Regions from separate parts of the Planomonospora alba genome, predicted to be linked through region 3. Evidence: predicted binding sites of a transcription regulator. Region 3 holds the regulator's gene; each other region holds the start of a gene.
What was found. The regulator HrcA, encoded in region 3, represses chaperone genes, less so after heat shock. The targets are predictions, from matches to a motif close to TTGGCACTCTCNNNNNGAGAGTGCCAA.

Region 1 (7,441 bases), on a different contig from region 3:
CTGTTGGACTCCCAGATCTGGCCGGGCGCCAGCGGGGTGCCCGGCTCGGCCAGCTCGGCGCCGGTGGAGATCACCACCACGCGGGGGCGGGGCCGTACCAGCACGCGGCGGCGGCCCACCCCCGCGAGGATGCCGAGCTGCGCGGGGCCGATCGGGGCCCCGGCGGGCAGCACCACGTCGCCGGCGCGCACGTCCTCGCCGGCCAGCCGGACGGCGTTCCCCTTCGGGACGGGACGCCCGATCGCGACCCGGGCGGTGCCGCCGTCGGTCCACTCGACCGGCACCACCGCGTCGGCGCCGGCGGGCAGCGGCGCACCGGTCATGATCCGCATGGCCATGCCGGGGCCGAGGGCGTGGAGCCTGCCGTCGCCCGCGGCGACGTCGTCGACCACCGGGAGCGTCACCGGCGCCGTCTCGACCTCCGCCGCCCGTACGGCGTAGCCGTCCATCGCCGAGTTGTCGAACGGCGGCAGCGGGACGGGGGAGGTCACCTCCTCGGCCAGGGTGGTGCCCAGCGTCCGCTCCAGCTCCAGCTCCAGCGGGGCCAGCGCCCGGACGGTGCCCAGGATGTCAGCGAGGTGCTCGTCGACCGATCGCATCGGAGCCGCCTGCGGGCTCGTGGGAAGGCTCATCGCGACGCCAGGAACTCCTTCAGCCAGGGCAGGAACTCCTCCGCCAGGTCGTCCCGGTCCGCGGCGAACTGCACGACGGTGCGCAGGTAGTCGAGCTTGTTGCCGGTGTCGTAGCGGCGGCCGCGGAACAGCACGCCGTGGACCGGCCCCCCGTCCTCGGTGCCGCGGCCGGCCAGGGTGCGCAGGGCGTCGGTCAGCTGGATCTCGCCGCCCCGGCCCGGCGGGGTGTTCTCCAGGACCTCGAAGACGGCGGGGTCGATCACGTAGCGACCGATGATCGCCCAGTTGGAGGGCGCCTCCTCCACCGGGGGCTTCTCCACCAGGTCGGTCACCCGGACCACGTCGTCCTCGGCGGTGGGCTCGATGGCCGCGCAGCCGTACAGGGAGACGTGGTCCTCGGGGACCTCCATCAGCGCGATGACGCTGCCGCCGTAGGTGTTGCGGACGTCGATCATGCGCTTGAGCAGCTCGTCGCGGGGATCGATCAGGTCGTCGCCGAGCAGGCAGGCGAACGGGCTGTCGCCCACGTGCTGCTTGGCGCAGAGCACGGCGTGGCCGAGGCCGCGCGGCTCGCCCTGCCGTACGTAGTGGAGGGTCGCCAGGTCGGCGGGCTCGCGGACCTGGGAGAGCCGCTCGTCGTCGCCCTTGGCCTCGAGGACCTCCTCGAGCTCGATCGCCCGGTCGAAGTGGTCCTCGATCGAGCGCTTGTTCTTACCGGTCACCATGAGCACGTCGAGCAGCCCGGCGGAGACGGCCTCCTCGACGACATACTGGATCGCGGGTTTGTCGACGATCGGCAGCATCTCCTTGGGAGTCGCCTTGGTCGCCGGCAGGAAGCGGGTGCCCAGACCCGCCGCTGGGACGACGGCTTTCGTCACGGGATCGAAGTCGGCCATACCGAAACCTTAGTGGAGGGACCTGTGGACAAGCTGAAGCTGCGGTCGTTGATCCGGCAGCGGCGTGCCTCTATCCCGGAAGAGGAGCGTCATGCGTCCGCCGTCCGCATCCGGGAGACCCTGCTGGACCAGCCGTGGGTGCAGATGGCCGGGCTGGTCGCCTGCTACTGGTCGATCGGGGCCGAACCGGCGACCCACGGGCTGGTCTTCGCGCTCTGGAAGCACGGCGCGACCGTGATGCTCCCCGTGCTCCGCGAGGACCTCGACCTCGACTGGGCGGTGTACGACGGGCCCGACAGCCTGGTCCCCGGCCGTTTCGGGACCATGGAGCCGACCGACGTACGGCGCGGCGCCGACGCGATCAGGACCGCCGCCCTCGTGATCGTGCCCGCCCTCGCGGTCGACCGCTCCACCGGCGTACGGCTCGGCCAGGGCGGCGGATCCTACGACCGGGCCCTGGCGCGGGTCGGGCCGAACGTGCCGACGGTGGCGCTGCTGCACGAGGGCGAGCTGGTCGACGGCGTCCCCGCGGAGCCCCACGACCGCCCGGTCCGCTACGCCGCCCTGCCCGGCGGGATCGTCCGTCTCCGGGCGGATCGGCCCGCCGAATAGGACAGAATGGTCCCCACAGTGAGAGGAGGGGCCAGAGGGACATGGACGTCTGGCTGCTTCTCGGCTCGGGGATCGTCATCGCCTGCATCGTCGCGGTGCGCATCGCCCACGGCAGCGGGCTGCCCAGCCTCCTCCTCTTCCTCGCGTTCGGCCTGGTCCTCGGCGAGGCGGGGTTCGGCCTGGAGTTCGAGAACGCCCCGCTCGCCCAGCAGATGGGCCTGATCGCGCTGGCCGTCATCCTCGCCGAGGGCGGTCTGACCACCACGTGGAGCCACATCAAGGGCTCCATCCCCACCGCGGTGGTGCTGGCCACCGTGGGCGTCGCGGTGAGCATCGCCGCCGTCGCGGCGCCGGTGCACTTCCTGCTCGGCATGGACTGGCGGACCGCCCTCCTGCTCGGCGCGGTCCTCGCCTCGACCGACGCCGCGGCGGTCTTCTCCGTGCTGCGCCGGCTGCCCCTGCCGCCGCGCCTGTCGGGCATCCTCGAGGCCGAGTCCGGGTTCAACGACGCCCCCGTCGTCATCGCGGTGGTGCTGCTGAGCACCAGCGCCTCGCCCCATCTCGGGACCGCCCTGCTGGAGGTCGTCTTCGAGCTCGTGGTGGGCGCGGCCGTCGGCCTCGCCGTCGGCCCGGTCGGCGTGTACGCGCTGCGCCGGGTCGCGCTGCCCGCCGCGGGCCTGTATCCGATCGCGGTGCTCGCCCTGGCCTTCGTCGCCTACTCCGGAGCCGCCCACCTGCACGGCAGCGGTTTCCTCGCGGTCTATCTGGCGGCGCTGTTCATGGGCAACTCCCGGATGCCGCACCGGACCGCCAGCCGCGGCTTCGCCGAGGGCATCGCCTGGCTGGCCCAGATCGGCCTGTTCGTCATGCTCGGCCTGCTGGCCAGCCCGTCGGAGATGCCGGAGGCGATCGTCCCCGGGCTGGTCGCGGGCCTGATCCTGGTCGCGGTCGCCCGGCCGCTGTCCATCATGGCCTCCGCTCTGCTGCTCCGGCTCACCGGGGTCGACCGGCTGGACTGGCGGGAGCAGGCGTTCCTGTCCTGGGCCGGGCTCCGGGGCGCGGTGCCGATCGTGCTCGCCACCATCCCCTGGGCCGCCACGTCCATCGACGAGGGCGCCGCCAAGCTGGTGTTCAACGAGGTCTTCGTCATCGTCGTCGTCTACACCCTGCTCCAGGGGCCCACGCTGCCCTGGGTGGCGAAGAGGCTCGGGGTCACGGCCCCGGAGGAGGCGCGCGACCTGGCGGTGGAGTCGGCGCCGCTGGAGGAGCTCAACGCCGACCTGCTGCAGATCCGGGTGCCGCCGACGTCCAAGCTGCACGGTGTGGAGATCTTCGAGCTGCGGCTCCCCTCCGACGCCCAGGTCACGCTCATCGTCCGGGAGGGCAGGTCGTTCGTGCCGTCGGGATCCACCCGCATCAGGACCGACGACCAGCTCCTCGTGGTCGCCACCGCCGCCTGCCGGGAGACCGTCGAACAGCGGTTCCGCGCGGTCAGCCGCCGCGGCAAGCTCGCCGGCTGGTTCGGCGAGCGGGGCACCTGACCGGCGGTCGGCCGGTGCCGCCCGCCCGCCGGGGACGCGCAGGAGATCCGCCGCAGACCCGCCGCGGACGTGCTGGAGACGCGCCGGCGGATCCCGGAGGTCCGCCGAGAGCCCGCGGAGAGCCCGCCGAAGACCGCAGGTTGCGGTGCGGTTGCGGGCCTGCGGTAACAGGCGCCCACCGGAATGTGACCACTCTCGCTCGCGTTTATGCTTGTCGACGCCGTACCATTAGCAGTCGCGCCAGTCGAGTGCCAATCGGCGCGGACCGAATGAGGAGGAGAGCGTGCCCACCTACCAGTACGCCTGCACCGCCTGTGACAACCAGTTCGAGATCGTCCAGAAGTTCACGGACGACGCGCTCACCGTCTGCCCGAGCTGCCAGGGTGAGCTGCGCAAGGTGTTCTCTGCGGTCGGCATCGTCTTCAAGGGGTCCGGCTTCTACCGGACCGACAGCCGGTCGTCCAACTCCAGCACGGTGAGCTCGACCTCGTCGGGCTCCGGCTCGAAGGAGTCCTCGGCGTCGAAGGACTCCTCGGGCTCCACCGCCGCAGCGTCCCCCGCCCCCGCGGCCGCGGCCTCCTGACGGACGGCGCACCGGCGGGCCCGCGACGGGCCCGTCCGCGGGGACTCAGTGGGGATAGGGACGGTCGGCCATCGCGCCGAGCATCTCCCCCGGCAGCCGGTCCAGCAGCTCGCGCAGCCCGGGATGCTCCTCCGGACACCAGTCCTGGACCACCCGGGCGAGGCCCTCGCGGGCCTGCGCGACCAGCCGGTCGGCCACCCGCTCTCCCTCCGGGGTCAACTCCAGGCTGAGCCCGTCCTCGGCCCGGTTGACCAGCCCGCGCTCCACCAGGTGGGCGACGTACGGTCGCCCCCTGTCGATGCTCACGCCCGCCCTCTCGGCCAGGTCTGCGCCCGTCTGGGGACCGTGCGTGCCCAGACGGGCGATCAGCCAGACCGAGCCGTCCGGCAGGTCGTGCAGACCCGCCAGGTCACCGAGCCTGCGGTAGTAGTCCCGGCGCATGGCCGCGTCCGTCAGCCGCCACAGCCCTCTCTCCACCTCGTCGAGCGACGACCGCTCGGTGGGCACGGCGCCGTAGTTCTCCCCCGGATCCGTCGCCCGTACGGTCTGCCGCAGCGGCAGCTCCGGCAGGAACCAGGCCGCCGCGAAGGCGACCAGCGCCACCGGCGCCCCGAACAGGAAGACCCGGGCGATCGCGTCGGAGTACGCCTCCAGGAACCCCGCCGCCGCCTCCGGCGGGAGCCGCCTGATGACCGTCGGGTCGTGCTGGGCCGCCTCGCCGACACCCGGCGGGAGCCGTACCGTCCGGGCGAGTCCGGCCAGGTCGTCGGAGAGCCGCGAGGTGAAGATCGATCCGGCGAGCGCGACACCGAAGGAGCCGCCGATCGCGCGGAAGAACGTGGCGCCCGAGGTGGCCGTCCCCAGGTCGCGGAAGTCCACGGCGTTCTGCACCGCGATCACCAGAACCTGCATGACGAGGCCGAGCCCCACGCCCAGGACGGCCAGGTAGACGCCCAGCTCCACCATGCCGATGCCGGCGTGGATGCGCGAGAGCAGGTAGAGGCCGAGCGCCGCGAGCGCGGTGCCCGCGATCGGGAGGGCCTTGTACCGGCCGGTGCTCGTGATGACCTGCCCGCTGACGATCGAGGTGACGAGCACCCCGCCCATCATCGGCAGCAGGTACAGGCCGGACATCGTGGGGGAGACGCCCCGCACGACCTGGAGGAACAGCGGCAGGTAGGTGAGGGCGCCGAACATGGCCACACCCACGATGAAGCCGATCAGCGACGCCACGTTGAAGACCCGGAGCCGGAACAGGTGCAGCGGCAGCACCGGCTCCGCGGCCCGGCGCTCGGCCAGCCACCACAGCAGCGCCAGCGCCACCGCGGCGACGCCCAGCCCGATGATGACCGGATCGCCCCACGGGTAGGTGTTCCCGCCCCAGGTGGTCAGCAGCACCAGGCAGGCGGTCGCGCCGCCGAGGAAGGCGATGCCGGCGTAGTCGACGGCGTGCCTGCCCGGGCGGCCGGCGGCCGGCAGCGCCCAGGCGATCACCGCCAGCGCGAGGACGCCGATCGGCAGGTTGACGTAGAAGGCCCAGTGCCAGGACAGGTGGTCCACGAACAGGCCGCCGAGCAGCGGCCCCGCGACGCTGGAGACGGCGAACACCGCGCCGAACAGGCCCTGGTAGCGCCCCCGTTCCCGGGGCGGCACCACGTCCGCGACGATCGCCTGGGAGAGCACGATGAGCCCGCCGCCGCCGAGCCCCTGGATCGCGCGGAAGGCGATCAGCTGCCCCATGTCCGCCGCCAGGCCGCACAGCGCCGAACCGATCAGGAAGACGACCAGTGAGGCCTGGAAGAGCCACTTGCGGCCGTACTGGTCGCCGAGCTTGCCCCACAGGGGGGTGGAGACCGTCGAGGCGAGCATGTAGGCGGTCACCACCCAGGACAGGTGGTCCAGCCCTCCCAGGTCGCCGACGATGGTCGGCAGCGCGGTGGCCACGATCGTCTGGTCCAGGGAGCTGATGAGCATGGTGAGCATGAGCGCGGCGATGATGAATCCCAGGCCCTTCGCGGGCTCCCGTGCCCCCGGTTCCGGCCCTCCCGGCACCCTCCGGATCTGCTGAACACCCATCTCGACCCCCGATCGACCGTAGGGCAGGTCATACCCCACGTGACCCGCTGGTCACATCAGGGGCAGAGTTATCCACAGGCCCGGCTCTCCACCCCTCCCGCGCAACCCGTGCCGCTAGTGTCTGCGCCATGGTCAATCGCGCGGACGTCGGGGTCATCGGCGGTTCAGGGTTCTATTCGCTGCTCGACGACGTCACGGAGGTCACGGTCACCACGCCGTACGGCCCGCCCAGCGACGTCGTCACGCTCGGGCGCGTCGGGTCGCGCCCGGTGGCCTTCATCCCCCGCCACGGGCGGGACCACCGGTTCCCGCCCCATCGCATCCCCTACCGCGCCAACCTGTGGGCGCTGCGCTCCCTCGGCGTCCGGCAGGTCCTCGCGCCCAGCGCGGTCGGCTCGCTCCGCCCCGAGATCGGCCCCGGCGCCCTGGTCGTCCCCGACCAGCTCGTCGACCGCACCTCCGGCCGCGCCCAGACCTACTACGACGCCGGCGGCGTCGTGCACGTCTCCTTCTCCGATCCCTACTGCCCGTCGGGCCGGGCCGCGGCCGTGGCCGCCGGCCGGGCCGCCGACTGGGAGATGGTCGACGGCGGCACGCTCGTCGTCATCGAGGGGCCCCGCTTCTCCACCCGCGCCGAGTCCCGCTGGTTCAGCGCCAACGGCTGGACGATCGTCGGCATGACGGGCTTCCCGGAGTCCGTCCTCGCCCGCGAGCTGGCGATGTGCTACACCTCGCTCTCCCTGGTCACCGACCACGACGCGGGGGTGGAGGCCGGCGAGGGGGTCACCCACGAGGAGGTCCTCGCCTTCTTCGCCGCCAACGTCACCCGCATGCGCACCCTGGTCACCGACGTGGTCGCCTCCCTGCCCGAGGAGCGCACCTGCCCCTGCGCCACCGTGCTGGACGGCCTGCGGCTCCCCTTCGACCTGCCCCAGTGACCTCCCCGGGGCCCCGACCCACCGGCGGGGCCCCCTCCCGCCGGAGCCTCTGGGTCCCGTCCCGCCGGACTCCGGAGCCGGTACCCCGGTCCCGGGATCCCTCGTGCCGGGACCCCTCGTCCCGTCGCCGGGGCCTCGCGTCCCGGCGCCCCAGCCACGCGCG
Region 2 (7,441 bases), on a different contig from region 3:
GTGGCCCTGGCGGTCCACCCGCGCGCCGAGCACCGTCTCGCAGCAGTCCATGAACGCCTCGGCCCACCGCACGGTCAGGAAGCCCGCGTGGTCGGCGCCCAGGACGCCCTCCAGCAGCTCGGCGGCGACGTCGTCCGGGAGCAGGGCGAAGTACTCCGGCGGCGCCCACGGGGTGTGCGAGAAGTGCCCGATGCGCAGGTCGGGACGCTCGACGCGGAGCATGGCCGGGGTCAGGCTGAGGTGGTAGTCCTGCACCAGCACCTGCGCGCCGTGCGCGGCCTCCTCGGCCAGCGCCACCGCGAACGCGGCGTTGTAGGACTGGTAGGACTCCCACTCCCGGCGGAAGCGGGCGTCGAAGTGCGGGGTGTTGGCGGTGTCGTAGAGCAGGTGGTGGACGAACCAGAGCGTGGAGTTGGCCACCGCGTTGTAGGCGCGGTGGAAGGTCGCCGGGGGGATGTCGAGCATGCGCAGCGCGCCGGTGTCGTATCCCGTCTGGTCGAGGCGGCCGCCGGGCGCCTGCCGTACGGCGGCGCGGTCGCCGTCGGAGAGCGCGGCGCAGACCCAGAGCAGGTCCAGCTCCTTGGCCACCTCCGACAGACCTGACACCAGTCCGCCGCCGCCCCGACGCATGGACAGCGAGCCGTCCTCCGAGACGGTGAACGAGACGGGGCCACGATTGGACGCCACCAGGATCGTGTTCATGAGCTTTCCTCGCCTACGGGAAACACGCCCCTCAGCTTCTAGGACTACTGCGGACGCCGGGAGGTCTGCCCGTCCTGGGGCACGCTTGCCTCCGAGGTTAACCAAACATTGCCTCCGACCCTAGGATGTCCAGCGACAGTGATCGCTGATGGGGGCTCGTGATGGCGCTGGACGAGACGACCGAGGAGCTGGCCCGGGCGGCCGCCCGGGGGGACCACCGCGCGCTGGGTGAGCTGCTGCGGCGGATCGAGCCCGACGTGCTGCGGCACTGCGGCCGGATCCTGCCCTACCGGCAGGACGCCGAGGAGGCGTGCCAGGACACGCTGCTGGCGGTGGCCCGCAACATCGGCCGCTTCGAGGGCCGGGCCCGCTTCAGCACGTGGCTGCACATCGTGACGGCCAACTGCGCGCGGACCACCTACCGCTCGCTGAAGCGGCGCGCGGCCGAGCAGAGCTCCGACGAGCTGCCGCTGCAGAAGCCGGACGTCGCCCGGGTGAGCGTGATCGCGGGCTCCCGGCTGGACCTGCTCGACGCGATGGAGGCGCTGGAGGCATCCAAGCCGGAGCTGGCCCAGGCGCTGGTGCTGCGCGACATCTGCCAGCTCGACTACAACGAGGTGGCCGAGCAGCTCGGCATCCCGCTCGGCACCGCCAAGTCCCGCATCCACCAGGCGCGCAAGTACGTCCAGGGCGCGCTGGGCGAGGCCTACGGCTCCTGACCCCGTGCTCCGGGGGCGGGTGCTCCCTGCGGAGGGCGTCCACCGGCTAACACGATCCGTCTCGGGAAATGAGACGGGTGGTCAGGGCGGTGAGCCGCCGGGGTAGAGTGCTTTCAACCTGCTCAGCAGGTCCGACAACTGAATACGTGCTCATCCAGAGGGGTGGAGGGACCGGCCCTGCGAAGCCCCGGCAACCCTCCCGGTTCAAGACTCGTGATCTGACGAGGTCGGCCGGGACAGGTGCCAATTCCGGTCTGCGATCAAGGTGGTCGCAGACGAAGATGAGGGAAAGGCCTCGCTTCATGGCGTTTGCAACCGCTGAAACCACCACCACGTCGCTCGACTTCGGCCCCGCCGTGGCCCTGTCCTGTCGCGAGTGCGGTGCCCGCTACGACCTCGGCCCCAGCTTCGCCTGTGCCGAGTGTTTCGGTCCTCTCGAGATCGCCTACGAGTTCCCCCGGGTGACCCGCGAGCAGATCGCCGCCGGACCGGCCAACATCTGGCGCTACCGCTCGCTCCTGCCGGTCCCGGCGGACGTCACCGCCAAGCGCAACATGGCGCCCGGCTGGACCAAGCTGGTCAAGGCCGACAACCTCGCCCGCGAACTGGGCGTCCGCGCCCTCCACGTGAAGGACGACTCCGGCAACCCCACGCACTCCTTCAAGGACCGGGTGGTGGCCATCGCGGTCGAGGCGGCCCGCAACTTCGGCTTCCACACCCTGTCCTGCTCCTCCACCGGCAACCTCGCCGGCGCGGTCACCGCCGCCGCGGCCCGGGCCGGCCTGGACGCCTGCGTCTTCATCCCCGCCGACCTGGAGGAGGCCAAGATCGTCATGGCCTCGGTCTACGGCGGGCGCCTGGTCGGCATCGAGGGCACCTACGACGACGTGAACCGCTTCTGCTCCGAGCTCATCGGCGACGAGCTGGGCGACCGGTGGGGCTTCGTCAACGTCAACCTCCGCCCCTACTACGCCGAGGGCTCCAAGACGCTCGCCTACGAGATCGCCGAGCAGCTCGGCTGGCGGCTCCCCGACCAGATCGTCGTGCCGGTGGCCTCCGGCTCCCAGCTCACGAAGATCGACAAGGGTTTCCGGGAACTGATCGCCCTCGGGCTCGTCGAGGAGAAGCCGTACAAGATCTTCGCGGCTCAGGCCGAGGGCTGCTCCCCGGTCTCCGCCGCCTACAAGGCGGGCCACGACGTGATCCGCCCGGTCAAGCCGGACACGATCGCCAAGTCGCTGGCGATCGGCAACCCGGCCGACGGGCCGTACGTGCTGGACATCGCCCGGCGCACCGGCGGCGCGGTCGAGGACGTCACGGACGCCGAGATCGTCGACGCGATCCGGCTGCTGGCCCGGACCGAGGGCGTCTTCGCCGAGACGGCGGGCGGCGTCACCGTCGGCGTGCTGCGCAAGCTGGTCGCCGAGGGCCGGCTCGACCCGGACGGCGAGACGGTCGTGCTGAACACCGGCGAGGGGCTGAAGACCCTCGACGCGGTGGCGGACCGGGCGCGGCCCACCGCGGTCATCCGGCCGTCCCTCGACGCATTCCGCGCCGCGCTCGCCTGAGAACTCGCGAAAGGTACTGGATTATGAGCGTTTCTGTGCGAATTCCGACGATTCTCCGGACATACACCAATGGTGCCGCCGAGGTGAGCGGAGAAGGGGCGACCCTCCGGGAGGTCCTGGAGAAGCTCGACGCGGACTACCCCGGCATCGGTGCCCGGATCCTCGACGAAACGGGCAAGATCCGGCGTTTTGTCAACGTTTATGTGGGTGAAGAGGACGTCCGTTTCGCGGACAACCTCGACACCGCCACTCCGTCCGGCGTCCAGGTCTCCATCATCCCGGCGGTCGCCGGCGGCTGACCGCCCGCCTGATCCGATCCCCGCGGGTGCCCCTCCGGGCGCCCGCGGGGCCCGCCACGACACCCGCACCGGCTCCGGCCGCGTGCGGGTGTCGTGTTTTGTGGCGGGGGTTCATATGTGTGACATCAGGAAATAATGCAATGTTGAACTAAATTGCAGTGCGAGCAAAAGCTTGTTCTCGTGCCAAAGTCACGGGTAAACGGATGATTAGTGGATTGACTCTGTTGCCCTACGGTGTCCCACAGGTATGGTCGAGAACGATCGATGGGGCGATGTCCTTCGCCGCGGAGATCGAAGACCTCGCGAGTGGAATGGGCGTGGTCTTCAAGGTCGGTAAGAGGAGACGGAAGTGGCGCAGGGCACCGTCAAGTGGTTCAACGCGGACAAGGGCTACGGCTTCATCGCGGTAGACGGTGGTAAGGATGTGTTCGTCCATTACTCCGCGATCCTGATGGACGGCTACCGGGCGCTCGAGCAGGGCCAGCGGGTCGAGTTCGAGATCACCCAGGGGCAGAAGGGGCCGCAGGCGGAGTCCGTCAGGACCGTCTGAGCCCGGACGTCCGGCGGATCGGCCGGAGGAGATGACCGGAGGGTCCGGCGGCACCGCAGTCCGTGTGGACCCTCCCGCGCGTCGGCCCGGTCGCCCGGTTCACCCGGGGGGCCGGGCTTTCGCGTGTCCGGGATCGCGGCCTCCCCGGGAGGCTCGCATCCACTCTGGGGGATACGTCCGCGAAGTTTGGGGATCGTACGGTTTGACCTCTTTGCTGTGAGCGAAGCCCAGCTCAGCGCGCCGCGGCTTGCACTCGGCAGGGTAGAGTGCTAAACAGTTCGTTGGCACTCTCTGTGCGAGAGTGCCAACCCTGGATCGAGGCGATGGGGTCCGCCGAACGGAGCCGCGGACCCACATGCCGTCGCGGGCGTCGGCTCGATCCGGTGCACGCCACCCTGTGTTTGGGAGGTCTAGCCGTATGGCAGCCAAGATGATCGCGTTTGACGAGGACGCCCGGCGCGGTCTCGAGCGCGGTATGAACCAGCTCGCCGACGCCGTGAAGGTGACCCTCGGCCCCAAGGGCCGCAACGTCGTGCTGGAGAAGAAGTGGGGCGCCCCCACGATCACCAACGACGGTGTCTCCATCGCCAAGGAGATCGAGCTCGAGGACCCGTGGGAGAAGATCGGCGCCGAGCTGGTCAAGGAGGTCGCCAAGAAGACCGACGACGTCGCGGGTGACGGCACCACCACCGCCACCGTCCTCGCCCAGGCGCTGGTCCGCGAGGGCCTGCGCAACGTCGCCGCCGGCGCCAACCCGATGGCCCTGAAGAAGGGCATCGAGGCCGCCGTCGAGCGCGTCTCGGAGGAGCTGGCCAAGCTGGCCAAGGACGTGGAGACGAAGGCGCAGATCGCCTCCACGGCCTCCATCTCCGCCGGCGACGCCCAGATCGGCGAGATGATCGCCGAGGCGATGGACAAGGTCGGCAAGGAAGGCGTCATCACCGTCGAGGAGAGCAACACCTTCGGCCTGGAGCTGGAGCTCACCGAGGGCATGCGCTTCGACAAGGGCTACATCTCGCCCTACTTCGTGACCGACCCGGAGCGCATGGAGGCGGTTCTCGAGGACCCGTACGTCCTCGTCGTCAACTCCAAGGTCTCCGCCAACAAGGACCTGCTCCCGGTTCTCGACAAGGTCGTGCAGGCCGGCAAGCCGCTGCTGATCATCGCCGAGGACGTCGAGGGCGAGGCCCTGGCCACCCTGGTCGTCAACAAGATCCGCGGCCTGTTCCGCTCGGTCGCGGTCAAGGCCCCGGGCTTCGGCGACCGCCGCAAGGCCATGCTGACCGACATCGCCATCCTCACCGGCGCCCAGGTCATCAGCGAGGACCTCGGCCTGAAGCTGGAGAGCACCACCCTCGACCAGCTCGGCCGCGCCCGCCAGGTCATCGTCACCAAGGACGAGACCACCATCGTCGACGGCGCCGGTGACGCCGAGCAGATCGCGGGCCGGGTCAACCAGATCCGCACCGAGATCGAGAACACCGACTCCGACTACGACCGCGAGAAGCTCCAGGAGCGTCTGGCCAAGCTGGCCGGCGGCGTGGCCGTCATCAAGGCCGGTGCCGCCACCGAGGTCGAGCTCAAGGAGCGCAAGCACCGCATCGAGGACGCCGTCCGCAACGCCAAGGCCGCGGTCGAGGAGGGCATCGTCCCCGGCGGTGGTGTCGCGCTGCTGCAGGCTGGCGCCAAGGCCTTCGACAAGCTGGAGCTCAACGGCGACGAGGCCACCGGTGCCGCGATCGTCCGCAAGGCTCTGGAGGAGCCGCTCAAGCAGATCGCCGTCAACGCCGGCCTCGAGGGCGGCGTCGTGGTGGAGAAGGTGCGCAACCTCACCCCGGGTGAGGGCCTGAACGCCGCCACCGGCGACTACGTCAACATGTTCGAGTCGGGCATCATCGACCCGGCCAAGGTGACCCGTTCCGCTCTGCAGAACGCGGCGTCCATCGCGGCGCTGTTCCTCACCACCGAGGCCGTCATCGCCGAGAAGCCCGAGAAGGAGAAGGCCCCCGCCATGCCCGGTGGCGGCGGCGACATGGACTTCTAGTCCCTCTCCCGCGTGACAGAAGAGGCCGGTCCCCTCGGGGACCGGCCCTTTCTTTTCCGCCCCGGTGCTCCTCGCGGCCCCTCCCGGACGGCCGGAGGCCCCGGCCCCTCCGGCGGGAAGGCGGCGGTGATCCGCGTTCCCGCGGCCCGTCAGGTCAGCGGCTTGACCCAGCGGGCCCACTGCGGCTGGGGGGCGTAACCCGCCGCGCCCCAGGCGCGGTGGGCGAGCTCGTTGCCGTGCAGCACCATGGCGTCGGCGCGGAACGCGCCGAACGCCGCGAAGCGCTCCTCGGCCGCCCGGATCAGCGCGCTCCCGATGCCCCGGCGCCGCCGGGCGGGGTCCACGGCCAGCCGGTACAGGTGCGCCCGCCAGCCGTCCCAGCCCGCGATCAGCGTGCCGGCCATCTCCCCGTCGACCTCGGCGACGAGGACCGCCTCGGGGTCGCGCTCGATGAGCGCGGCCACCTTGGCCGGATCGTCGTGCCGGTCCGTCCCCTCGGCGGCCGTCAGCCAGAAGGCCAGCAGCGCCTCGACGTCCTCGATCCGCCCGTGCCGGATGATCACTTCCATGCGCGGCACGCTACCAGCCGCCTCGGAACCGGATCAGCCGGTCAGCTCGGCCGGAAGATCCCTGGAGTGCAGCACGGTCAGGGAGGTGACCGCACGGGTCAGCACCACGTACAGGCGGGCCAGGCCCCGCGGCTCGGCCTCCACGATGTCGGCCGGCTCCACCACGATGACGTGGTCGTACTCCAGACCCTTGGCCAGGGTGGCCGGGACGACCAGGAGGCGGTGCTCCTCGACGGAGTCCGGGGCCAGCACGCGGTGGTCGAGGTCCGCCAGCGCCTCGGAGACGGCGGAGACGCGGGCGTCGGGGACGATGACGCCGATCGAGCCCTCGCGCCGCAGCGCCTGCCCGGCCGCCTCGGCCAGGGACGCGGCCAGGTCCGGCGCGTGCCGTACGGTCAACGAGCCCGCGCCGGGGCGCAGGGAGCGGGGTACGGCCAGGCCGGGGGCGACGGAGGGCAGCAGGCGGGCGGCGTAGTCGAGGACCTCGCGCGGCACGCGGAAGCCCAGGGTGAGCTCGGTGACCGTGCCCCCGCTGCCGCCGTCCCCGGCGGAGCCGCCCTCGGGGAAGCCGAGGTGCTCGAGGACCTCGCTCCAGGAGCGCGCCGCCCAGGGCGTGGTGCCCTGGGCGAGGTCCCCCAGGACGGTGGCCGACCCGTTGCGGCAGCGCCGGCCGAGGGCGCGCAGCTGCATCGCCGACAGGTCCTGGGCCTCGTCCACGACCAGGTGGCCGAGGGACGGCGTGCGCTCCATCATGTCGCCGAGCTCGTCCAGCAGCGCGCCGTCGGCCGCCGACCACTTCGCCGAGCGGAACGACTTGGGCGGCTTGGCCCACAGCAGCGCGGCCTGCTCCTGCGCGGACAGGTCGTCCTTCGCTGCGGCGGCCAGGAACGCGGGGTCGCTCAGCAGCCGGTGCAGGACCTGCTGGGGGGTGAGCTTGGGCCAGACCTGCTCCACGAGCTGCTTGACCGGCCTGGAGCGGGCGACCGCGTC
Region 3 (7,441 bases):
CCGCGGCGAGCTGCCGATGCCCGACGACGACGTGGCCGCCGACCGCTACCTCATCGCCGAGGAGATGCTCACCGAGGCGGGCTTCGCCTGGTACGAGGTCTCGAACTGGGCGGCCTCCCCGCAGGGCCGCTGCCGGCACAACCTGCTCTACTGGACCGGCGGCGACTGGTGGGGCGTGGGCCCCGGCGCGCACAGCCACGTCGGCGGCACCCGGTGGTGGAACGTCAAGCACCCGGCGGCCTACGCCGGGCGGCTGGCCTCGGGCGTCTCGCCCGCACACGGGCGCGAGGTGCTGACGGCCGAGGACCGCGCGATGGAGCGGCTGATGCTGGAGCTGCGGCTGGCCGAGGGCTTCCCGCTGGCGGAGATCGACCGGCCGGTCGTGGTCGCCCGGGCGCTGGCCGACGGCCTGCTGGAGACGGAGCCGTTCAAGGAGGGCCGCGCGGTGCTGACGCTGCGCGGGCGCCTGCTGGCCGACGCCCTGGTGCGCGACCTGGTCGGCTGAGGTGCCGGCGCGGGGCCCGGAGCCGCCCGCGGGCGGCTCCGGGCGTGCCCGGGGCGGTGCTCCCGCGGACGTCAGCCGACGAAGCGGATGGTCATCGGGTAGCGGTGGTTCTCGCCGCGGTTGGCCGCGACGGCGGCGAGGACCATGAGGACGACCGAGCCGATCCAGATCACCGGCAGCAGCAGGAAGCCGATGAACGCGAACGCCAGCACCCACGCGACGATGTAGGCGATCATCAGGGTGAGCTGGAAGTTCAGCGCCTCGCCCGCCTGGTCGCGCACATAGGGGGACTCGTCCTTCTTGACCAGGTACATCACCAGGGGGCCGAGGAACCCGGTGAGCAGGCCCAGCAGGTGGGAGAGCATGGCCAGGGTGGTGTCGTCGCTGCCGGGGCGCGGGCCCCGGGGACCGTACTGCCCGTACGGGCCGTACTGTCCGTACGCGCTGCCGTACTGCCCGTGGGAGCCGTACTGTCCGTACGCGCCGTAGGGGTCGTAGGAGCCGGAGGGCGTGCCGTAGGGGTCGTAGGGCCCGCCCGGCGCGCCGTACGCGCCGGGCGGCGGCGGGTGGGAGCCGGGGTGTCCCTGGCCCCCGTACGGCGGGGTGGCGGGCGGAGGACGGTCCCAGGCGGGCCGGCCGTACCCCTCGGCGTACCCGTGGCCGTACCCCTCGCCGTGTCCCTCGCCGTGTCCCTCACCGTGTCCCCGGCCGGGCGGTGTCCGGCCGTCGTCGCCGGTGCGGTGGCGGGGCTCGCCGGGGTTCTCGCTCATGGACCCTCCTGACGGGTCGTGAAGTGATCAGCCGGTCTCCTCGGCGGCCGTCACGAAGTCGATCAGTTCTTCGACCCGGCCGAGCAGTTCCGGCTCCAGGTCAGCATATGTCGTGACCGCTGCGAGGATCCGGCGCCAGGCGTCGCCCGGCGCGAGGTCCCAGCCCAGCGCGGCGACGACCCCCTCCTTCCACGGCACGCCCCGCGGCACGGACGGCCAGGCGGGGATGCCGAGCACCGACGGCTTGACCGCCTGCCAGACGTCGACGAAGGGATGGCCGACGACCAGCACGTGCGGGGAGGAGATCCGCGCGGCGATCCGGCTCTCCTTCGAGCCCTCCACCAGATGGTCGACGAGCACGCCCAGGCGGCGTCCGGGGCCCGGCGCGAACTCCGCCACGATCGCGGGCAGGTCGTCGACACCCTCCAGGTACTCCACGACCACGCCCTCGATGCGCAGGTCGTGCCCCCAGACCTTCTCCACGAGCGCGGCGTCGTGCACGCCCTCGACGTAGATCCGGCTCTCCCGGGCGACGCGGGCGCGCAGCCCCTCCACCGCGATGGAGCCGGAGGCGCTGCGCCGTGGCCCTCGCGGCGCGGCGGCGGGCCGCACCAGTGTCACGACCCTGCCCTCCAGCAGGAACGCGGCGGGCTCCAGCGGGAACACCCGCCGCCGCCCGAACCGGTCCTCCAGGGTGACCGCCTCCTTGTCGCAGGCGACCACGGCGCCGCAGAAGCGGCCGTCGGCGTCCTCCACGACCAGGCCGGGCTCGGCGGGGACCTCCGGGATCGTCCCCCTGCCGGGCCGCCGCCAGTCGCCCGCCAGCACGTCACGCTCGTACACCGCCGCCTCCCGCGCCCTCGGCCTTAAGGACCTCAGGGACGGTAGCAAAGGCGGCGATCGTCCGTCAGGGGAGCGCGGCCGCTCACCACGCGCCGGCGGCGATGCGCCTGCGGGCGCGGCTCCGCTTCACCAGCACGACGACGGTCACGATGATCGCCAGCAGGAAGCCGAAGGCCGGGATCAGGAAGAACGCCGCGACACCGCCCACGATCGAGCCGGCCGCCAGTTCCTTGCCCACGCCGAAGCGGGCCTGGCCCTCGCCCTGCACGGCGCAGCCGACCGTGTACTCGCCCGTCTGGTCGACCTCGAGCAGGAACGCCTGCTCCCAGACGGTGTCGCCGTCGGTGACGGTCGTCCGCCCGACCGGCGCCGTCAGGGTGCCCTCCGGGGTGCCCTGCTGGAAGCCGCACTCGAACCGGGTGCCCTGCTCGGCGTTGACGTAGACGGCGTGCTTGCCGTCCTTGTCCAGCGCGACCTTCACGAACTCGCCGGAGCCGAACGAGGAGGTGGGCGCGGCGTCGGTGACGCCGCCGAAGATGGCCCCGCCGGCGACGAGGACGCCGATGCCGATGGAGACGAACGCCAGCAGCCAGGCGCCGACGATCCAGCCGATGCCCGGCTTCACCTTCGGGGGCGGGCCCGCCGGGGCGCCGTAGCCGGGCGGGGCGTAGCCGTGGCCGCCGTACGGCTGCGCGGGGGCGTGCGGGGAGGGGGCGTGACCGGGGGCGCCGTGGCCGCCTCCGGCAGGGGTGCCGAAATCGTGTGACATGCAGGAGAGTGTGAAGCTTGCCGCTTGTATCCCAATAGCAGTTGACTTGACGACCGGGCGCTCCCCGGTTCCGGACCGTGTTCTCGCACCCCGCGGGCGGCGGCCGTACACTTGTTGGCACTCGGGAACACAGAGTGCCAGTCCCGGTGTTCTCCGTTCGGGCGTGCACGGTGCAGGCAAGGAGGTGAGCGCGGTGGTCGACGACCGCAAGCTCGCGGTGCTTCGCGCCATCGTCGAGGACTACGTGTCCACCAATGAGCCGGTGGGTTCCAAGGCTCTCGCCGAGCGGCACAACCTGGGCGTCTCACCGGCGACCATCCGCAACGACATGGCGGTGCTGGAGGAGCAGGGCTACATCGCCCAGCCCCACACCAGCGCCGGCCGGGTGCCCACCGACAAGGGCTACCGGCTCTTCGTCGACCGGCTCTCCCAGGTCAAGCCGCTCTCCGCGGCCGAGCGCAGGGCGATCGAGACCTTCCTGGCGGGCGCGGTCGACATCGACGACGTCGTGACGCGGACGGTGCGGCTGCTGGCGCAGCTCACCCGCCAGGTCGCCGTCGTGCAGTACCCCTCGCTGACCCGCTCCACCGTCCGGCACGTCGAGCTCGTCCCGCTGAGCGAGCGCCGCCTGATGTTCGTTCTCATCACCAACACCGGCCGGGTCGAGCAGCGCGTGGTCGAGCTGCCCGACGTGGTGGACGAGGCCCGCGTGGCCCACCTGCGCGCCATGCTCAACGCCTGCCTGGACGGCTGCGGCCTCACCAGCGTCCCGGACAAGGTCGCCGACCTGCCCGACCGGCTGCCGCCGGAGGACCGGCCGCTGGCCGCCACGGTCCTGTCGGTGCTCCTGGAGTCCCTCGTGGAGCGCCAGGAGGAGAAGATCGTCTTCGCGGGGGCCGCCAACCTGGCCGGAGCCGACTTCACCGTCGGCCTCCGCGACGTGCTGGAGGCGCTGGAGGAGCAGGTGGTGCTCATGCGCCTGCTCGGCGAGACCTCCGATCCGTCCACGCTGACCGTGCGGATCGGCTCGGAGAACCCCTACACCGGACTCCAGGGGACGTCGATCGTCGCCGCCGGGTACGGTTCCGGAGGCAACCAACTGGCCCGGCTCGGTGTGCTGGGGCCGACACGAATGGACTACCCGGTCACGATGGGCGCCGTGCGCGCGGTGGCACGCTACGTCAGCCAGATCCTGGCTGCATCCTAAGAGGTCGACTAAGTGGCTAAGACTGACTACTACGGCACCCTCGGGGTGCGCCGCGACGCCAGTGCGGAGGAGATCAAGAAGGCCTACCGCAGGCTGGCGCGTGAGCTGCACCCCGACGTGAACCCCGATCCCGCTACCCAGGAGCGCTTCAAGGAGATCACGCAGGCCTACGAGGTCCTGTCCGATCCCAACAAGCGCCAGATGTACGACCTGGGCGGCGACCCCTTCGGCGGGGGCGGCGCGGGTGCCGGCGGCTTCGGCGCGGGCTTCCCGTTCAGCGACATCATGGACGCCTTCTTCGGCACGGCCGCCGGAGGCGGGCGGGGCCCCCGCTCCCGGGCACGCCGGGGCCGCAACGCCACGATCCGGGTCGAGCTCGACCTGCGCGAGTCGGCCTTCGGCACCACCCGCGAACTGGTCGTCGACACCGCCGTGCTCTGCGAGGTCTGCTCCGGCTCCGGGGCGGCGGCCGGCACCCACCCCGACACCTGCGACATGTGCCGCGGCCGCGGCGAGGTCTCCCAGGTCACCCGCTCCTTCCTCGGCCAGGTCATGACCTCCCGGCCCTGCCCCCAGTGCGGCGGGTTCGGCTCGATCATCCGCCACCCCTGCCAGGAGTGCTCCGGCGACGGCCGCGTGCGCACCCGGCGCACCATCAAGGTCCGCATCCCGGCGGGCGTGGAGGACGGCACCCACATCCAGCTCGCCGGCGAGGGCGAGATCGGCCCCGGCGGCGGCCCGCCCGGCGACCTGTTCCTGGAGATCGTCGAGCGCCCCCACGAGATCTTCGAGCGGCGCGGCGACGACCTGCACTGCACCGTGCAGATCCCGATGACGGCCGCCGCGCTCGGCACGGTCCTGGCCGTGGAGACGCTCGACGGCACCGAGGAGATCGACGTCCGGCCGGGCACCCAGTCCGGGCAGACCATCGCCCTGTACGGCCGCGGCGTGCAGCGCCTCAACGAGACCGGCCGCGGCGACCTGCTCATCCACGTCAACGTGGAGACGCCCTCCCGCCTCGACCCGGCCCAGGAGGAGCTCCTGCGGGAGCTGGCCAGGCTCCGCGGCGAGGAGCGGCCGCCCGGCAAGTTCGCCCCCGGCCAGCAGGGCTTCTTCTCGCGCCTGAGGGACGCGTTCAACGGCCGATGACGGCCCCCGTCTTCCTGGCGGACCCGGCCGACCTGGCGGAGGGGGAGTTCACGCTCGCCGGCCCCGAGGGGCGCCACGCGGCGGCCGTGCGGCGGTTGCGCGAGGGGGAGCGGCTCGACCTGACCGACGGGGCGGGCACCGTGGCCGAGTGCGTCGTCCTGGCCGCGGGCAAGGACTCCCTCCGCGTGCGGGTGCTGGACCGCCACGAGGTGCCCGCCCCCCGGCCGCGCCTGGTCGTGGTGCAGGGGCTGCCCAAGGGCGAGCGGGGCGAGCTGGCCGTGGAGATGATGACGGAGGCCGGGGTCGACGTCATCGTGCCCTGGGCCGCGCTCCGGTGCGTCACCCGCTGGAAGGGCGACAGGGAGGCCAAGGCCCTGGCGCGCTGGCGCTCGACCGCGCGGGAGGCCGGCAAGCAGGCGCGCCGGTTCCGCCTGCCCGAGGTGGCCCCCCTCGCGACGGGCGCCGAGGTCGCCGCCCTGCTGTCGGCCGCGGCGCTGGGGATCGTGCTGCACGAGGAGGCCGCCTCGCCGCTCTCGGCGCTGCCCCTGCCCGGGGAGGGCGACATCGTCGTGGTCGTCGGGCCCGAGGGCGGGATCGCCGACGAGGAGATCGACGCCTTCCGGGCGGCCGGAGCCGTGCCCGCGCTGCTCGGGCCGACGGTCCTGCGGACCTCGACGGCCGGGGTCGCCGCCGCGGCGGTGCTCCAGTCGCGCACCGGCCGCTGGTGACCCCGGCCTAGCGGCCGAGGGGGGTCGGGGTGACCTCCTCCGACGGCAGCGGAGGCTGCGGGTTCTCCACCTGCCGGCAGTCGTCGCCGGAGCAGGGGCTCTCCGAGGGGACGGCGGGCTCCGACGGCGTCGGGGCCGGCGTCCCGGTCGCCGCGCACTCCTCCCGGGCCTCCTCGGGCTCGGCCGGAGCCGCCCCGGGGTCCGCGGTCGGGCAGGTGGGGGTGGGCGTCGGCGTGGGGGTCGGCGTCGGGCCCGGCTGCGGGGGCGGGTCCGGAACCGTGCGCCTGGTCTGCGCGGGGACGGGCGGCTGCGTCGTGGTGGGCCTGGCGTTGGCGGGCGGGATGCGCTCGTCCTTCGACGGCAGCGGCCGGGAGGTGCCCGACAGATCGGTGGAGGCGGGCGGGGCGGGCTTGACGTCTCCGGCGGAGGCGATCTGCGCCACCTGCTCGCGCAGGCCGGGGACGAACATGACGACGGAGGCCGCGACGAGCACGGCTCCGGCGGCGGAGGCTCCGGCACGCCACCAGAACAGCCGCCGGAGCCCGCGCCGCTCGATGCGGGCGCGGATGACCTCCAGTCCGTCCGGGGAGGGAACGACCGAGTCCGCCTCCGCGCTGAGGACACGGCGGAGCAGCTCGCCGTACTCGTCGGGGGAGTCGGTCATGACAGTTGCTCCAGAATGTTCCGTAGGGCGGCCATGCCGCGAGCCGTGTGGCTCTTGACCGCGCCTTTGCTGATGCCCATCGCGTCGGCGATCTGCGCCTCGGACAGGTCTCCGTAGTAGCGCAGGACGAGCGCCTCCCGCTGGCGCGCGGGCAGCCCCCGCAGCGCCTCGATGACGGCGGACCGCTCAAGCTCGCCGATCGCGCCGTTCTCGGCGCTCGGCGCGTCGGGCAGCCCCTTGGGGGCGTACTTCTCGACGACCGCCCGGTGCCGGAGCACCGAACGTGATCGGTTGACGACCGACTGACGCAGGTAGGCCAGTGCCTTGTCGGGATCGCGCAGTCTGCGCCAGGCGCCGTGGATGGCGACGAACGCGTCCTGCACGACCTCCTCCGCGGTTGCCATGTCGCGGACGAGCAACACCGCGAGACGCACAAGAGACCGGTAGTGCGCGCTGTAGAGCGCGGTAACGGCCATGTCGGCATCCCACCCGGCGGGCACCGCCCCGAGCGACCTGTCGGCCACGAGGGTCTCGGTGGTCACATCAGTGGGACGCTCGGCCTTCCCAGGGGGTTTACGCTCTCGTGGTTCATTAGGGGGCATGACCCTGTCGTGTCCTCGCCAGGCGGCCTCGGGGGCGGCTCGCAGATGTCTTCCGTCGCAAGTTTCGCACACCCGATCCGTTCCGGCGGATCTTTCCCCGCCGACCGGGATCGCGCGCCCGTCCCCGGCGCGCGTGCGGATCACCCGGCCGTGCGCGGGATAAGGTTCCCCCATGGTGAGTGAAGCCGACTGCCTGTTCTGCGG
Region 4 (7,441 bases), on a different contig from region 3:
GCCGCGACCACCAGACCGGCCGGTTCCCGGTCGAGCTGGTCGGCGGGGCCGACGAGCTCTACGAGAGCGTGATCGGCATGGCGGTCCAGGCGCCGCCGCTGGGCCTGCTCACCGCCGTCCCTGACCAGCGGACGATGAGCGACTTCACCGAGCGCTACGCCGACCCGTGGATCGCGGCCCAGCGCCGCGGCCTGCTCTCCTGCCGGGCCCTCATCCCGGTGGACCTGCTCCAGATGCCCGGCCTGCGGGACAAGCTCGTCCGGTTCGAGCGCGCCGGGGCGCGGGTCCGCACCGTCCCGTCCGTGCCGAGCTGGTTCCTCGTCGCCGGGAGCGAGGTCGCGGGCCTGCCCGCGCAGTGGGGCGGGACCCTGGCGGAGAGCGCCTACCGCTTCACGCTGGTCCGCGCCTGCGTCGTGGTGGAGGCGCTGCGCGCGCTGTTCGAGGAGCTGTGGGCGCGCGCCACCCCGCTGCCGTGGGCGCGCGCGGGCGACGGCGTGGTCCAGGTGCTCCGGCTGGCCGCCCAGGGCGTGTCCGACGAGGCGATCGCGCGGCAGCTCGGCGTCTCGGTCCGGACGGTCCGCGCCCGCTTCGCCGACGCGATGGCCGCGCTGGGCACGCACTCCCGGTTCCAGGCGGGCGTGGAGGCCGCACGCCGGGGCTGGCTCGCGTAACGCCCGGGTTCGCCCCCTGATCCCCGGGGCGAGGCCATAAAGTGGAATCGTGCTGGAAGACGTCCCCCGCGATCCGTTCGCGGACGACCCCGACGACCCGGCGGCGGCGCTGGGCGGTGTCGACGACCCCGAGCCTCTGACGCAGGCCGAGCGCGACGAGGCCGTCACCGACCTCGCCGACGTGGAGGTCTTCCGTTCCCTGCTGGAGCCGCAGGGGGTCTTCGGCCTGGTCCTCGACTGCCCGGAGTGCGGCGAGCAGCACTATTTCAACTGGGAGCTGCTCCGGGGCAACCTCCGGCAGATGATCGAGAACGGCAGGCCCCAGGTCCACGAGCCCGCCTACCAGCCCAACCCCACGGACTACGTGAGCTGGGACTACGCGCAGGGCTACGCCGACGGTGTGATCGACACCGAGGACAGGCACTGATCGACGTCCTCGACCAGCGCCGCGAGCAGCCGGACTGCGGGGTCCGGCCCGGGGACGGGCTCCCTCCGGGCGAGCGCCTGCAGCACGGCGTCGGTCTCGGCCACGGCCGGGTCCTTCTCCGGCCCGCACCGCCGCGTCGGGCACCGTGGATGGAGCGCCGTCAAGCTATCGACTCCAGCTCCGCCAGCGCCCGCAGCCTGGCGAGCGCCCGATGCTGGGCGACGCGAACCGCACCTGGTGACATACCGAGTACATTACCGGTCTCCTCCGCCGACAGTCCCGACACCACCCGGAGCATCAGCAGTTCACGCTGGTTGTCGGGGAGCCGGGAGAGCAACCGGCGCGCGTGCTCGGCCTCGACGTAGCGCACCACGGTCTCCTCCGGGCCCGGCCCCTCGTCCGGCCCGTCCGGCAGGTCCTGGGTGGGCACGGCGGAGCGCACGGAGCTGCGCAGCGCGTCGGCCACCTTGTGGGAGGCGATGCCGAAGACGAACGACGCGAACGGGCGCCCCATGTCCCGGTAGCGGGGCAGGGCGGCCAGAACCGCGATGCACACTTCCTGCGCCACGTCGTCCGCAATGTGATATTGGCCGGAAAACCGCCCGAGGCGGGCGCGGCAATAGCGCACCACCATCGGGCGCAACTGCGCGAGCAAGGATTCGATCGCGCTGCGATCCCCCTGAACGGCGAGGCTTGTCAGATCCTTGAGATCGTCCTTGTGGACGATCCCGTCAGATCTCGTCGCAAGCCTTACCCCACTTTTGGCGTCGGCGACGCATCCCTCGGTCACGTAGGCATGATGCCCGCACTGATCCGACCTGTCGTCATGGCAAACGGCTACGGATTGGTCACATTGAGGCGAGATCGGCGGAGTGTAATCGGACGATGACACTGGGATTTCCCGGGCCGTCAGATATTTCGCGCAATTGCGGAATGCGTTCTTCTATTCGTGATAAATCACCATCGATGGTGGCCCGTACCGACCGAGGTGCTTTGCGATCTCTTTCACATTCCTGCGAAACGCGTACGGCCCGCACCCCGGCGGGGTGCGGGCCGTACCGGAGATCCGGACGGGGATCAGTGACCGTGGCCGTGGCCGTGGCCGTGACCACCGGTGGCCGGGGCCTCCTCCTCGGGCTTGTCCACCACGAGGGCCTCGGTCGTCAGCAGCATGCCGGCGATGGAGGCGGCGTTCTGCACGGCCGAGCGGGTGACCTTGACCGGGTCGATGACACCCTGGGCGATCAGGTCGCCGTACTCGCCGGTGGCGGCGTTGAGGCCGTGGCCGACGGGCAGGTCGGTGACCTTGGAGGTCACGACGTAGCCCTCCAGGCCGGCGTTCTCGGCGATCCAGCGGGCCGGCTCGACGAGCGCCTTGCGGACCACGGCGACACCGGTCGCCTCGTCACCGGTGAGGCTCAGGTCGTCCAGGGCCTTGGAGACGTGCACGAGCGCGGAGCCGCCGCCGGAGACGATGCCCTCCTCGATCGCGGCGCGGGTCGCGGAGATCGCGTCCTCGAGGCGGTGCTTCTTCTCCTTGAGCTCCACCTCGGTGGCCGCGCCGACCCGCAGCACGCACACGCCGCCGGAGAGCTTGGCCAGGCGCTCCTGGAGCTTCTCGCGGTCCCAGTCGGAGTCGGACTGCTCGATGGCGAGCTTGATCTCCTTGACGCGGTCCGCGATCGCCTGCGCGTCGCCGGCGCCGTCCACGATGGTGGTGGTGTCCTTGGTGATCACGACGCGGCGGGCCGTGCCGAGCACCTCGAGGCCGACGTGCTCCAGCTTGAGGCCGACCTCCTCGCTGACGACCTGGCCGCCGGTCAGGATGGCCATGTCCTGCAGCATCGCCTTGCGGCGGTCGCCGAAGCCCGGCGCCTTGACGGCGACGGAGGTGAAGGTGCCGCGGATCTTGTTCGTGACCAGGACCGCGAGGGCCTCGCCCTCGACGTCCTCGGCGATGACCAGCAGCGGCTTCTTGGTCTGGGCGACCTTCTCCAGCAGCGGCAGGAAGTCCGCCACGGAGGAGACCTTGGCCTGGTGGATCAGGATGTAGGGGTCCTCCAGGACCGCCTCCATCCGCTCCTGGTCGGTCACCATGTAGGGCGACAGGTAGCCCTTGTCGAACTGGAGACCCTCGGTGAACTCCAGCTCCATGCCCATGGAGTTGGACTCCTCGACGGTGATGACACCGTCCTTGCCCACCTTGTCGAACGCCTCGGCGATCAGGTCGCCGATCCTGGCGTCCTGCGCGGAGATCGTCGCGACGTGCGCGATCTCCTTCTTGTCCGCGACCGGGCGGGCGGACTCCAGCAGCTTGTCGCTGACCGCCTTGGCGGCCTGGTCGATGCCGCGCTTGAGCGCGAGCGGCTGGGCGCCGGCGGCGACGTTGCGCAGACCCTCGCGGACCATCGCCTGGGCGAGGACGGTCGCGGTGGTCGTGCCGTCACCGGCGATGTCGTTGGTCTTGGTGGCGACTTCCTTGGCCAGCTGGGCGCCGAGGTTCTCGTAGGCGCCCTCCAGCTCGATCTCACGCGCGATGGTGACACCGTCGTTGGTGATGGTCGGCGCGCCGAACTTCTTGTCGATGACGACGTTGCGGCCCCGCGGGCCGAGGGTCACCTTGACGGCGTCCGCGAGGGCGTTCACCCCACGCTCGAGAGCGCGGCGCGCGTCCTCCTCGAAGGACAGGATCTTGGGCATGACAGTCCTCTCTGAAAAGCACGTCGGCGCATCAGAGCCCCGGGCGCTGAGCGCGGCCCGGGGCTCGATACGTCACATCGTCGGTGAAGCGTTGACTACTTCTCGATGATCGCGAGCACGTCACGGGCGGAGAGCACGAGGTACTCCTCGCCGCCGTACTTCACCTCGGTGCCGCCGTACTTGCTGTAGAGGACGATGTCGCCCTCGTTGACGTCGAGCGGGATGCGCTTGCTGCCCTCGTCGTCCCAGTTGCCGGGGCCGACCGCGAGGACTCGGCCCTCCTGGGGCTTCTCCTTGGCGGTGTCAGGGATGACCAGACCGGAAGCGGTGGTCTGCTCCGCCTCGAGCGGCTGGACCACGATGCGGTCGCCGAGCGGCTTAACGGGAACCTTGGTGGCGGTCGTCACGTCGGACCTCCCCTTCTGATTTGAATGATCTAGAAGAGGCGACCAGCGGTCTGCCGTCGCGGGTGCCAGACCTGACCTCGTCGCGTGTGTTGGCACTCTCACCGGGAGAGTGCCAATACGGAACAGTATGCAAGGAGGGCTTGACAGTCAACACGAAGCGCCTTTCTGCGCCCGGAGCGAACTCGCCCCCGCCCGACGTGCGGCGACGGACCCCGCCGGATCCCGCCGGCCCCGCCTCCCGCCCGGCGTCCGGGAGAGGCCCGCCACTCCGCCGCCGGCCCACGCCGGCCCGTTACCGACCCGCCCCCGCCGTCACCGGCCCCCGCCGTCCCGGCCCGGGCCCTCCCTCCGCACCCGCCCCCGCCTCATCGCCGTCCCGGCCCGGCACCCCTCCTCCGCACCCGCCCCGGCCCGCCGGCGTCCGTTCACGGTACGGCCGAGCGGACGGCTTCCGCGGATAAAGCATTCGCGAACACCGGGCCGCGGTTCACCCGTGAATTCACCCCCGAGGTGCCGGGGAGGGCGGCCGCGGCCCATCACCGGGCATTCCTTTTCCCCGTTCCCGGCAAAAGGACGCCGAGGCGGCCGCACAATACTTCGGAGCGGACCGGGAAACGACCCGGGAAAACCGCCCGCCCGCACCGGCGCGAGGCACCCCGCTCCGGCCGCGCCGCGGGGACGGGCGGGGAGACCGCCGCGGAGAACCGCCGCGACCCGCTCGCCGGCTGGCCCTACCCCCGCCCGGCGGGTGGACGGCCGACGACCTCGGCCTGCTCCCCCAGGGCGGTCCGAACGGCGAGCCGGACTTCTTCGAACGCGTCGGACTCCCCGGCGGAGCCCTCAGCTTCCTGTCCCCCCGGACGCCTCTCCGCGAACGGCCGATCCGCGGGCTCACGGACCTCCTCGACGACCAGGCCCCCGAGCGTCTGGCCGCCGTCAGCCAGATGGACGTCAGGATCGGCAGGTTCCAGCGGCCCCGCCCGGACGTCCTGGTCATCGACGCCGACGTCGCGGACGACAACAGTCGGACCTCCTGTGCCCCCGCCGAGGTCCACCCGGTGGTGGAGGTGGTTTCACCCGAGTCGGGGTTCCGCGACCGCAAGGTCGAGCCCGAGCGCTACGCGTCAGCAGGGCTCATCCACTTCTGGCGTATCGAGGCGGAGGGGGACGAGCCCGTCGTGTACGTGTACGAACCCGACCCCGCCACCCGGTTGTACGCTCCCACCGGCATCCACCACGGGCGGATCTCCGTCGATGCGCCGTTCCACGCCGAGATCGATCTGAACGACCTGCTGGGCCGGGGCGGCGCCGCACGGTGACCGGCGGGTCCGTCCGGTCCGGCGCCAGGCGGTAGCGTCGGGCGGCGTGGACCTCGACGCATTCCGGGAGCTGCTGACGCCGCGCGGCCAGGAGGCCCTCGCCGCCGCGGCCGAGCTGACCGCCGACGACCCCGTGGCGGCCGTGACCCGGCTCAGGAAGACCTACGACGCCGGCCTCACCTCCGCGGCGCTCACCCAGGCCGGGCTCCGGCGGCGCGCGCGGGAGAAGTTCGGCGCCGACGCCGACCTGATGTACTTCACCCCGGACGGACTGGAGCAGGCCACCCGCCGCGAGGTCGCCGACCACCGCGCCCGCCGCATCCCCGCGGGCTCCCGCGTCGCCGACGTCTGCTGCGGCATCGGCGGGGACCTGCTCGCCCTGGCCCGGGCGGGCTGCACGGTGGAGGCGGTGGACGCCGACCCGCTCACCGCCGCCGTCGCCCGGGCCAACGCCGAGGCGCTCGGCTTCGGCGAGCGCGTCTCGGTCCGCGCCGCGGGCGCCGACACCGTGGACCCCGCCGCCTTCGACGTGCTGTTCGCCGACCCGGCCCGCCGTACGGCGCGCGGCCGGACCTTCGACCCGCTGGCCTACTCCCCCGCCTGGCCCGAGGTGCTGGACATGGTGGACCGGGCCGGGGCCGCCTGCCTGAAGGTCGCGCCCGGCATCCCGTACGAGTTCATCCCGGCCGGGGCCGAGGCCGAGTGGGTCTCCCACCGGGGGGACGTCAAGGAGGCGGTGATCTGGGCGGGCGCGTTGGCCGGCGGGCCGGAGCGGCGGGCCACGATGCTCCCGTCGGGCCTGACGCTGACGCCCGACCCCGGTCTCGGCCCGGCCGAGGCGGGTCCCGTCGGCCGCTACGTCCACGAGCCGGACGGCGCGGCGATCCGCGCCCACCTGGTCGCCGAGGTCGCCGCGCTGGTCGGCGGGCGCCTGATCGACCCGCACATCGCCTACATCACCTCCGACTCCCCCGCGCGGACCCCCTGGGCGGCCTGCTACGAGGTCCACGAGGTGCTGCCGTTCTCGCTCAAGCGGCTGCGGGCGGCGCTCCGCGAGCGCGGCGCGGGGAACGTGACGATCAAGAAGCGCGGCTCCGCGGTCGACGTCGAACGGCTCAGGAAAGACCTCCGGCTTTCAGGAAAGAAATCCACAACGGTTATTCTCACGCGGGTCATCGACAGACCGTTTGCCCTCGTTTGCGACCCGTGCTGATCTGTCCTAACCGCCGATTCTGGAAATCCGTCGCCAATCGCGATCTTTTCAAATCCGTATTCTGAGGGCGTTGCCCCGGCCGCTATGGTTACCGCCCGGGAGTCGTTCCCGTCTGCGGTTCAACCGCGTTCATCAGCAATACCGGACCAATCCCACCGCGCGGCGGACCGTCGGCGAGTGAAGGAGCTTTTCGGTGGACCACTCCAATCAGACCCTGCTGCAGCCCGGCGGCCAGACCGCCATCTCGGACCGGATGCGGGAGCTCCTCGCCCGCGCCGCGCAGGACCACGTCTACGAGCAGCGCACCCAGGGGGCCGTGCTGGACGAGATCCGCCAGCGGCTCGAAGGGATGGAGTGGCTGCTCCGGGAGGTCAGGGAGCGCGAGCTCGGCGGGCTGAACGGCACGCTGGAGTCCGTCCACGGCAGGCTGGACGACCTCGCCGTGCGGGCCCCGGCCTGGGCCGAGGGCCTCGCCCAGCACGTCGAGGCCGTGCGCGAGCACGTCGACGCCGTCGGCGAGCACATCGGCTCGGTCGGTCAGAGCGTCGACTCGCTGGGCCGGCGCGTCGACACCGTCGGGGAGCGGGTCACCCCCGTCGGGGAGCTGCCGAGCCTCTGGGCCGACCTCGGTACCGTCGGCGAGAACATGGACGAGGCGCTCACCCGCCTCCAGTCGCTCCTGGACGGCACCCGGGGCGTCGGCC

Region 1: a site for HrcA is predicted at 3,910-3,936, ahead of ABD823_RS32230 (FmdB family zinc ribbon protein). Genes of this name have one in related genera too.
Region 2: a site for HrcA is predicted at 4,120-4,146, ahead of groL (chaperonin GroEL). Genes of this name have one in related genera too.
Region 4: a site for HrcA is predicted at 4,295-4,321, ahead of groES (co-chaperone GroES). Genes of this name have one in related genera too.

What each region holds. Positions count from the first base shown of each region.
Region 1 covers NZ_BAAAUT010000088.1:4,570-12,010, forward strand. The annotation lists gene glp (molybdotransferase-like divisome protein Glp) at 1-599, opposite strand, end outside; gene galU (UTP--glucose-1-phosphate uridylyltransferase GalU) at 629-1,528, opposite strand; gene ABD823_RS32220 (5-formyltetrahydrofolate cyclo-ligase) at 1,553-2,140, shown strand; gene ABD823_RS32225 (potassium/proton antiporter) at 2,182-3,681, shown strand; gene ABD823_RS32230 (FmdB family zinc ribbon protein) at 3,965-4,264, shown strand; gene ABD823_RS32235 (MFS transporter) at 4,310-6,340, opposite strand; gene ABD823_RS32240 (S-methyl-5'-thioadenosine phosphorylase) at 6,469-7,278, shown strand.
Region 2 covers NZ_BAAAUT010000056.1:24,099-31,539, forward strand. The annotation lists gene ABD823_RS27475 (alpha,alpha-trehalose-phosphate synthase (UDP-forming)) at 1-702, opposite strand, end outside; gene ABD823_RS27480 (RNA polymerase sigma factor) at 864-1,421, shown strand; SAM riboswitch class I at 1,569-1,709, shown strand; gene thrC (threonine synthase) at 1,724-2,989, shown strand; gene ABD823_RS27490 (MoaD/ThiS family protein) at 3,013-3,288, shown strand; gene ABD823_RS27495 (cold-shock protein) at 3,638-3,838, shown strand; gene groL (chaperonin GroEL) at 4,257-5,882, shown strand; gene ABD823_RS27505 (GNAT family N-acetyltransferase) at 6,032-6,451, opposite strand; gene ABD823_RS27510 (HelD family protein) at 6,485-7,441, opposite strand, start outside.
Region 3 covers NZ_BAAAUT010000015.1:121,922-129,362, reverse strand. The annotation lists gene hemW (radical SAM family heme chaperone HemW) at 1-505, shown strand, start outside; gene ABD823_RS11680 (DUF4870 domain-containing protein) at 577-1,275, opposite strand; gene ABD823_RS11675 (DUF3097 domain-containing protein) at 1,303-2,118, opposite strand; gene ABD823_RS11670 (hypothetical protein) at 2,201-2,887, opposite strand; gene hrcA (heat-inducible transcriptional repressor HrcA) at 3,081-4,094, shown strand; gene dnaJ (molecular chaperone DnaJ) at 4,107-5,243, shown strand; gene ABD823_RS11655 (16S rRNA (uracil(1498)-N(3))-methyltransferase) at 5,240-5,971, shown strand; gene ABD823_RS11650 (hypothetical protein) at 5,979-6,635, opposite strand; gene ABD823_RS11645 (SigE family RNA polymerase sigma factor) at 6,632-7,111, opposite strand; gene ABD823_RS11640 (histidine triad nucleotide-binding protein) at 7,413-7,441, shown strand, end outside.
Region 4 covers NZ_BAAAUT010000042.1:10,691-18,131, reverse strand. The annotation lists gene ABD823_RS23805 (helix-turn-helix transcriptional regulator) at 1-671, shown strand, start outside; gene ABD823_RS23800 (DUF5319 family protein) at 721-1,098, shown strand; gene ABD823_RS23795 (hypothetical protein) at 1,059-1,202, opposite strand; gene ABD823_RS23790 (sigma-70 family RNA polymerase sigma factor) at 1,259-1,825, opposite strand; gene groL (chaperonin GroEL) at 2,176-3,798, opposite strand; gene groES (co-chaperone GroES) at 3,894-4,205, opposite strand; gene ABD823_RS23775 (Uma2 family endonuclease) at 4,703-5,524, shown strand; gene ABD823_RS23770 (class I SAM-dependent methyltransferase) at 5,571-6,737, shown strand; gene ABD823_RS23765 (hypothetical protein) at 6,931-7,441, shown strand, end outside.